One region of the Amycolatopsis ponsaeliensis genome, then DNA from elsewhere that is predicted to be linked to it. Evidence: riboswitches for the same ligand, from Rfam matches in the RefSeq annotation. Region 1 holds a riboswitch; the other holds the start of a gene.
What was found. Region 1 has a riboswitch for S-adenosylhomocysteine ahead of metH (methionine synthase). Riboswitches for the same ligand answer to the same signal wherever they lie in the genome.
Positions count from the first base shown of each region.

Region 2: it holds a riboswitch for S-adenosylhomocysteine, as region 1 does, so the genes downstream of both, ahcY (adenosylhomocysteinase) here and metH (methionine synthase) in region 1, are expected to answer to the same signal.

Region 1 covers NZ_JAPZLD010000076.1:28,843-33,047, reverse strand. The annotation lists gene QQ657_RS52920 (GNAT family N-acetyltransferase) at 1-245, shown strand, start outside; gene QQ657_RS52915 (TIGR03619 family F420-dependent LLM class oxidoreductase) at 319-1,179, opposite strand; S-adenosyl-L-homocysteine riboswitch at 1,429-1,507, shown strand; gene metH (methionine synthase) at 1,522-4,205, shown strand, end outside.
Region 2 covers NZ_JAPZLD010000052.1:53,651-57,855, forward strand. The annotation lists gene cmtR (Cd(II)/Pb(II)-sensing metalloregulatory transcriptional regulator CmtR) at 1-80, shown strand, start outside; gene QQ657_RS46935 (cation efflux transmembrane domain-containing protein) at 77-727, shown strand; gene QQ657_RS46940 (hypothetical protein) at 759-914, opposite strand; gene ahcY (adenosylhomocysteinase) at 1,035-2,495, opposite strand; S-adenosyl-L-homocysteine riboswitch at 2,570-2,646, opposite strand; gene QQ657_RS46950 (GNAT family N-acetyltransferase) at 2,678-3,160, opposite strand; gene QQ657_RS46955 (hypothetical protein) at 3,157-3,858, opposite strand; gene QQ657_RS46960 (AurF N-oxygenase family protein) at 3,916-4,205, opposite strand, start outside.

The DNA.
Region 1 (4,205 bases):
TCGCCGGCGAGCACGGCCGCTACCTGCTGACGGTCCGCGACGGCAAGGCCGAGTGCGTCCCGACGGACCGGGACCCCGACCTGTCCCTGGACGTGAGCGACCTGGGTTCGGTGTACCTCGGCGGAACCGCCCCGAGCACGCTGGTCCGGGCGGGTCACATCCGAGCCCACCACCCGGCGGCGCCGCTACTCGCCGACGCGCTGTTCCGCGCCGAGCGGGAGCCGCACTGCCTGCACTGGTTCTGAGCCGTTCGGAGAGCGGGTGACCGGGAGGTCGAGCGTGCGCTCTTCGGCGTCGAGGGCGAGGGAGCCTTCCCGTTCAGAGAGCGGGGGTGACCGCGAGCCCGAGCTTGCCGGCCAGCCGGCCGATCCAAGCTTCGACCTCCTCCGGCGACCGGTCCGGCAACCCGAAGATCGTCTCGGTCACGCCGAGGGAATCCAGGTGTGCCAACCGGTCCGGGTCGGGCCGCTCGCCGAGGGCGCAGATCTGGGGCGCCCCCGAACGTCCCTCGGCGGCCCAGATCTCCTTCAGCAGCGCCACGTGGCCGTCGAGGTCGGAGTCCGCCGGGGTGGTGATCCAGCCGTCCGCGTGGCGGGCTATCCAGCGGAACGTCTTCTCCGTCGGGCCCGCGCCGAGCAGGACCGGGATGTGGGCCTGGATCGGCTTCGGCCACGCCCAGCTCGGCCCGAACGAGACGAACTCCCCGTCGTACGAAGCCTCTTCGGACGTCCACAGTGCATTCATCGCTTCGAGGTACTCGCGCAGGGCCGTGCGGCGGCGGTTGCCCGGGACGCCGTGGTCGGTCAGTTCGTCGACGTTCCAGCCGAAGCCCGTGCCGAGCGTCACGCGGCCGCCGGACAGGTGGTCCAGGCTCGCGATCGTCTTGGCGAGCGTGATCGGGTCGCTCTCCACCGGGAGGGCCACCGCCGTGGACAGCCGGATCCGCGACGTCACCGCCGCCGCCGTCGCCAGCGCCACCCACGGGTCGAGGGTGCGGCTGTAGCGGTCGTCGGGCAGGGACGCGTCACCCGTTCGCGGGTGCGGTGACTCGCGCTTGACCGGGATGTGAGTGTGCTCGGGTACGTAGAAGGTGGCGAACCCGGCAGCTTCCGCCGCGCGCGCCGCGGAAGCCGGGGTGATGCCTCGGTCGCTGGTGAACAGCACGATTCCGTAGTCCACGCGAGGGAGCGTATTAGAACGTGTTTCAGTTTTCAAGGTCGGTCGCGAGTGCGAAAAGTGGCAACACGGACGCGGAGCGTAACATCCGGTCGCGCCGGAGCGATGATCAAAGCGACCGGGGTGGGTACCCGGGAGATGCGGAGGCAGGGTGGACCTGGCAATCCATTGTGGACTCACGGTGTCCCAGCCAGTGGACGCGACGGCCGGGCTGGTTGGCGTGCGTATGCCCGTTTCCAGTACCGTGGACCACAGGTCGAGAGGCGCTGCAACGGACCACCGGGTCCGCCACGCTCGACCGGGATCCATCGAACAAGGGCGCCTCCCGGATGAGGGAGGCTGCCGGTGAACCCGATCACCCCGCGAGAAACCCCCAGCGAGCCCGAAGCCACCGCGCGCCTGCGCGAGCTGCTCGGGCAGCGGGTGGCGGTGCTCGACGGCGCGTGGGGCACCATGCTGCAGGGCGCCGGGCTGACCCCCGCCGACTACCGCGGTGACCGCTTCGGCGAGCACACCCACGACGTCACCGGCGACCCCGACCTGCTGAACCTCACCCGCCCGGACGTCATCCTCGACGTCCACCGCCAGTACCTCGCGGCCGGCGCGGACATCACCACCACGAACACCTTCACCGCCACCAGCATCGGCCAGGCCGACTACGGGCTGCAGGACCACGTCCACGAGATGAACGTCCGCGGCGCGCAGCTGGCCCGGCAGGCCGCCGACGAGCTGGGCGGGAAGTTCGTGGCGGGGTCCATCGGCCCGCTGAACGTCACGCTCAGCCTCTCGCCCAAGGTCGACGACCCGGCGTACCGCGCGGTGACGTTCGAGCAGGTCAAGGCCGCGTACGCGGAGCAGATCGCCGGGCTCGCCGAAGGCGGCGTCGACCTGCTGATGATCGAGACGATCTTCGACACGCTCAACTGCAAGGCGGCCATCGCCGCCGCCCGCGACGTCGCGCCGCACCTGCCGCTGTGGATCTCGGTCACCATCGTCGACCTGAGCGGCCGGACGCTCTCGGGCCAGACCGTCGAGGCGTTCTGGAGCTCGATCGAGCACGCGAAGCCGCTGGTCGTGGGCGTCAACTGCTCGCTGGGCGCCGAGGAGATGCGCCCGCACGTCGAGGAGCTCTCGCGGATCGCCGGCACCTACGTCGCCTGTCACCCGAACGCCGGGCTGCCCAACGCGTTCGGCGGCTACGACCAGACGCCGGACGAGACCGCCGGGCTGATCGGCGGGTTCGCCCGCGAAGGCCTGGTCAACCTGGTCGGCGGCTGCTGCGGCACGAGCCCGGCGCACATCGCGAAGATCGCCGCCGCGGCGAAGGGCGTCGCGCCCCGCGAGGTGCCCGCGCCGCGGACGCACACCCGGTTCAGCGGGCTCGAGCCGTTCGGCATCGGTGCCGACACCGGCTTCGTGATGATCGGCGAGCGCACCAACGTCACCGGCTCCAAGCGGTTCCGGCGGCTCATCGAGTCCGACGACCACCAGGGCGCCGTCGACGTCGCGCTGGAGCAGGTCCGCGGCGGGGCCAACCTGCTGGACGTCAACATGGACGCCGACCTGCTCGAGTCCGAGCAGGCGATGACGACGTTCCTCAACCTCATCGCCACCGAGCCCGAGGTGGCCCGGATCCCGGTGATGGTCGACAGCTCCAAGTGGACCGTGCTCGAAGCCGGCCTGCGCTGCCTGCAGGGCAAGGGCGTCGTCAACTCGATCAGCCTCAAGGAAGGCGAGGAGCCGTTCCTCGCCCAGGCCCGCACCATCCGCAACTACGGCGCCGGCGTCGTCGTGATGGCGTTCGACGAGCAGGGCCAGGCCGACACCGCCGACCGCAAGGTCGAGATCTGCGGCCGCGCGTACGACCTGCTGACGCAGGAGGCCGGGTTCGCGGGCGAGGACATCATCTTCGACCCGAACGTCCTCGCCGTCGCCACCGGCATCGCCGAGCACAACGGCTACGCGAAGGCGTTCATCGACGCGCTGCCCCGGATCAAGGAACGCTGCCCGGGCGTCCACATCAGCGGCGGCATCTCGAACCTGTCGTTCTCCTTCCGCGGCAACGACGTCGTGCGCGAGGCGATGCACTCGGCGTTCCTGTTCCACGCCGTGCAGGTCGGCCTCGACATGGGCATCGTCAACGCCGGCCAGCTCGCGGTCTACCAGGACATCCCGAAGGACCTGCTCGAACTGGTCGAGGACGTGCTCTTCGACCGCCGCGAGGACGCCACCGACCGGCTGGTGAGCTTCGCCGAGAACGTGAAGGGCAGCGGCACCAAACGCGTCGTGGACCTGTCGTGGCGCGAAGGCACCGTGGAGGAGCGGCTCTCGCACGCGCTCGTCCACGGCATCGTCGACTTCATCGAGGAGGACACCGAAGAGGCGCGCCAGGTCAAGGCCCGGCCGCTCGAGGTGATCGAAGGCCCGCTGATGGACGGCATGAAGATCGTCGGCGACCTGTTCGGCTCCGGCAAGATGTTCCTGCCGCAGGTGGTGAAGAGCGCCCGCGTCATGAAGCGCTCGGTCGCCTACCTCGAGCCGTTCATGGAGGCCGAGAAGGAGGAAGCCCGGCTGGCCGGGCGCGCCCAGGTGTCCAGCGGGCAGGGCAAGGTCGTGCTCGCCACGGTCAAGGGCGACGTCCACGACATCGGCAAGAACATCGTCGGCGTGGTGCTCGGCTGCAACAACTACGAGGTGATCGACCTCGGCGTGATGGTGCCGGCGGCGAAGATCCTCGACATCGCCGTCACCGAAGGAGCCGACGCCGTCGGGCTGTCCGGCCTGATCACGCCTTCGCTCGACGAGATGGTCAACGTCGCCACCGAGATGCAGCGCCGCGGCCTCAAGCTGCCGCTGCTGATCGGCGGCGCCACGACGTCCCGCCAGCACACCGCGGTCAAGATCGCGCCCGCCTACGACAACGCGACGGTGCACGTCCTCGACGCGTCGCGGGTGGTCGGCGTGGTGTCCGACCTGCTCGACCCGGACCGGTCGATCGTGCTGGCCGAGAAGAACCGGGCCGACCAGGA
Region 2 (4,205 bases), on a different contig from region 1:
CGCACCTGGCCCGCGCGCTGCGCGAACTCGTCCAGGTCGTGCTGGCGGTCGAGCCGCGGGACGAATGCGAACCGGCATGACGAGCGGCGAGTGCTCCGACGGCTGCTGCGCACCGGTCACTGTCACGGTGGCCCCGGACCGCCGGCCGCTGCTCGTGCGCCGGGTCCGGCTGCTCGTGGCGGCGACCATTACTTACAACGTCGTCGAAGCGGCCGTCGCGCTGACGGCCGGCACCGAAGCCTCATCCGGCGCGCTGATCGGCTTCGGCCTGGACTCGATCGTCGAAGTCGCTTCGGCGGCCGCGGTCGCCTGGCAGTTCTCGGGCCGCGACCCGGAAGCCCGCGAACGGCGGGCGCTGCGGTTGATCGCGCTTTCGTTCTTCGCACTGGCCGCCTATGTGACGGCGGAGTCGGTGCGGACGTTCTTCACCGCGGCGGCACCGGAAAGCTCGGTCACCGGGGTCGTCCTCGCGGCGGTTTCACTCGTCGTGATGCCCGCCCTGTCCGCCGCCCAGCGGCGAACGGGACGGGAGCTGGGATCCGCCAGCGCGGTCGCGGATTCGCGGCAGACTTTGCTCTGCACTTACCTTTCCGCGGTCCTGCTGGCGGGGTTGCTGCTCAACGCCCTCTGGGGCTGGTGGTGGGCCGATCCGCTCGTGGCCCTCGCCATCGCCTTCGTGGCGGTGAAAGAAGGCCGAACGGCCTGGCGCGGCGAGCATTGCTGCTGACGCCGTACCAGGCCGTTCGCGAGTTCGTGGATCAGTACCAGTGCGCACGCCCACCGACCCGGCGGCCGGTGCCACCGAGGATGGCCAGTGCCACGCCGGCCACCGCGAGAATGATGCCGATGGTGTAAAGCACCGGGATACCCACGATGAACCCGATGATGAGGAGAATTACACCGAGAACGATCACTTTGACACACACTCCTTCGCATGGGACCCGTCCGCCGTACCGGTCGGGCGGATGCGCTGTCACGGGGAGGATGGCCACTTTCCCGGTGCCGCAAACTGCGTCAAATGGAGCAATCTCGGGTCAGTACCGGTAGTGGTCGAGCTTGTACGGACCTTCGACGTCGACGCCGATGTACTCCGCCTGCGCCTTCGAGAGCTTGGTGAGTTTCACACCGAGGGCGTCCAGGTGCAGCCGGGCCACCTTTTCGTCGAGGTGCTTCGGCAGCCGGTGGACGTCGGTGGCGTATTCGCCGGGCTTGGCGAACAGCTCGATCTGCGCGATGGCCTGGTTGGTGAACGAGTTCGACATCACGAACGACGGGTGGCCGGTCGCGTTGCCGAGGTTCATCAGGCGGCCTTCGGAAAGCACGATGATCGCGTGGCCGTCCGGGAACGTCCATTCGTGCACCTGCGGCTTGATCTCGTTCTTCGTGATCCCCGGCAGCTTCGCCAGCCCGGCCATGTCGATTTCGTTGTCGAAGTGCCCGACGTTCGCGACGATCGCGTTGTGCTTCATCCGGCTCATCTGCTCGGCTGAGATGATGCCGAAGTTGCCGGTGGTGGTGATGAAGATGTCGGCCGTCTCGACGACGTCGTCCAGCTCCACCACGTCGAGCCCGTCCATCGCCGCCTGCAGCGCGCAGATCGGGTCGATCTCGGTGACCGAGACCCGGGCGCCTTGGCCGCGCAGCGCCTCGACCGCGCCCTTGCCGACGTCGCCGTAGCCGCAGACGAGGACGCGCTTGCCGCCGATCATCACGTCGGTGGCCCGGTTCAGTCCGTCCACAAGGGAGTGCCGGATGCCGTACTTGTTGTCGAACTTGGACTTCGTCACGGAGTCGTTGACGTTCATCGCGGGGAAGAGCAGCTCGCCGTCCTTGGCGAGCTTGTAGAGCCGCTTGACGCCGTTGGTCGTCTCCTCGGTGACACCGCGGATTTCCTTGGCCATGCGGGTGAAGCGGTCGCCGTCGGCCGCGAGGCTCGCGCGCAGGGTGTCGAGGACGATCCGGTACTCCTCCGGGTCCTCTTCGGACGGCTGCGGGACCGCGCCCGCGGCTTCGAACTCGACTCCCTTGTGGACGAGCAGGGTCGCGTCGCCGCCGTCGTCGAGGATCATGTTCGGCGCCTGCCCGCCGGAGAAGGCGAAGAGCCGGTCGGTGCACCACCAGTACTCTTCGAGCGTTTCGCCCTTCCACGCGAACACCGGCGTGCCCGCCGGGGCGTCGACGGTGCCCTCCGGCCCGACGACGACCGCGGCGGCGGCCTCGTCCTGGGTGGAGAAGATGTTGCAGGACACCCAGCGCACCTCGGCGCCGAGCGCGACGAGCGTCTCGATGAGCACGGCGGTCTGCACGGTCATGTGCAGCGACCCGGCGACGCGCGCGCCCTTCAGCGGCTGAGCGGCGGCGTACTCGCGGCGGATCGCCATCAGGCCGGGCATCTCGTGCTCGGCCAGCCTCAGCTGGGTGCGGCCGGCCTCGGCGAGGGACAGGTCGGCGACGGCGAAGTCGAGACCATTGCGGGTCTGCAGTTTGTCACTCATTCCTCGAGCTCTTTCCTGACTGCTGGTTGCGGACCGCTCGGGAGGCGTGACGGAACGACAAAAAAGCACCTCCCTCGCGGGAGGCGCCCTTGGAGTCGTGGTCCGGGCCGAGCGTGGCGGAAAGAGTTCCGTCGCAGCGCCTCTCGGCCCACGACCAGGATGGCAAAGCCGCCGGGAAGCTGTCAAGCGAGGGTGCGGGCCATGAGAACGTCGTCGATGTCGGCGCCGTCGACGTGGAATTCGGCCCGCAGCACGCCTTCGACGACGAATCCGCAGCCTTCGTAGACCCGGCGGGCGGCGGTGTTGTGACCGAGCACCCGCAACGTCACCTTGCGTGCCCCGCGCCGCCGCGCTTCGGCCACCGCCGCGTCGACGAGCTGCCGTGCGATGCCGAGCCGGCGCCGGTCCGGGTCGACGGCGAGCCCGCCGATCACCCGCACGTGCCGGTGGGCGGGGATGGGGAACCCGTCGTCGAGGCGGACGTAGCCGGCGACCGTGCCGTCGTGTTCGGCGACGAGGACGTCCTCGGGGCGGGTGCCGTCGTCGAAGAACGGCGTGCCGGGCGGCGGCGGGGGAGCGGGGGACACCAGCGAGGTCCAGGTGCGCTCGTCGAGCTTCGCGAGCGCGGCTTCGTCGTCGGCCCGGGCGGCGCGGACGGTCGTCACGCGAGCTCCCGCCACGCCTGCTCGACGATGCCGGCCAGCTCTTGGGGGTCGCGGTTGCCTTCGGTGCCCATGCTCCGCACCGTGACGGTCAGGCCGGGTCCGGTGCGCTGGCAGTTCAGCACGAACGAGCGCTCCGGGTCCGGGGTCGAGCCGGGCGCGGCCGGGTCGTTGTGCACCAGGCACTGCACGGCGCCGACGCGCACCAGGTCCGTGCCCGGCGCGGCCACGCCGAGGGCCTGGACGTCTTCGTACGGCGCGAACAGCTCCGGCGAGGGCGCGCGCACGGCGACCAGCTGGAACGAGCGCAACAGCCCCTCGTCCTGGTACTGCTGCACCACCGCGCCCGCGCCGTCGTAGGCCGCCGAGACCCGGGACGCCGTCTCCCGGTCGGTCTTGTCGATGCGGTCGATCGTCGCCTTGCCGCGCACGGAGTCGACCTTCGCGATCGCGTCCTGGGCCCGGCTGAGCCCGCCCAGTGCCTTCGGCGCGGTCAGCGCACTGCCGCTCGGCTCGTCGCCGAACAGGCTCAGCACCAGCCACGGCACGCCGACCAGGACCGCGCCTGCGACGACGCCGAGCAGGCCGACGACCAGCGGCCGGGCGAGCGGCGGGCGTGGCACGGGCTGCGGCACCGGCGGTTGCGTCTGCGGCGCGGGCGGCGGCCCGGCGGGGAAGTCCTGCGAGATGCCCTCGGTCACGGGGGAATCGTGGCGGAAACCGACATCCGGCGGGAAGGGAATTTCGCGGACAGGGACTCAGATGAGATGCGCGCGCCGCCAAATGCCCTCGGACCGGCCGCCGATCAGCCCCGCCTCGCGCAGGAACGGGACGATCTTCTCGGCCATCCAGCGGCGGGTTTCGTGGAAGTGCGGGTTCGCGAGCGCCGCGGCCCGGCCTTCGCGCGGGTCGATCCCGACGCTGCGGTAGATCCGCGGGTCGACCATGCTGTCGATGACGCCGAACGCGACGAGCGCCGTGCGCAGCCGGTGCCGCTGCAGCGCCGCCTTCGACAGGTTCGGCGTCTCCCGCAGCACCTCCTCCTTGG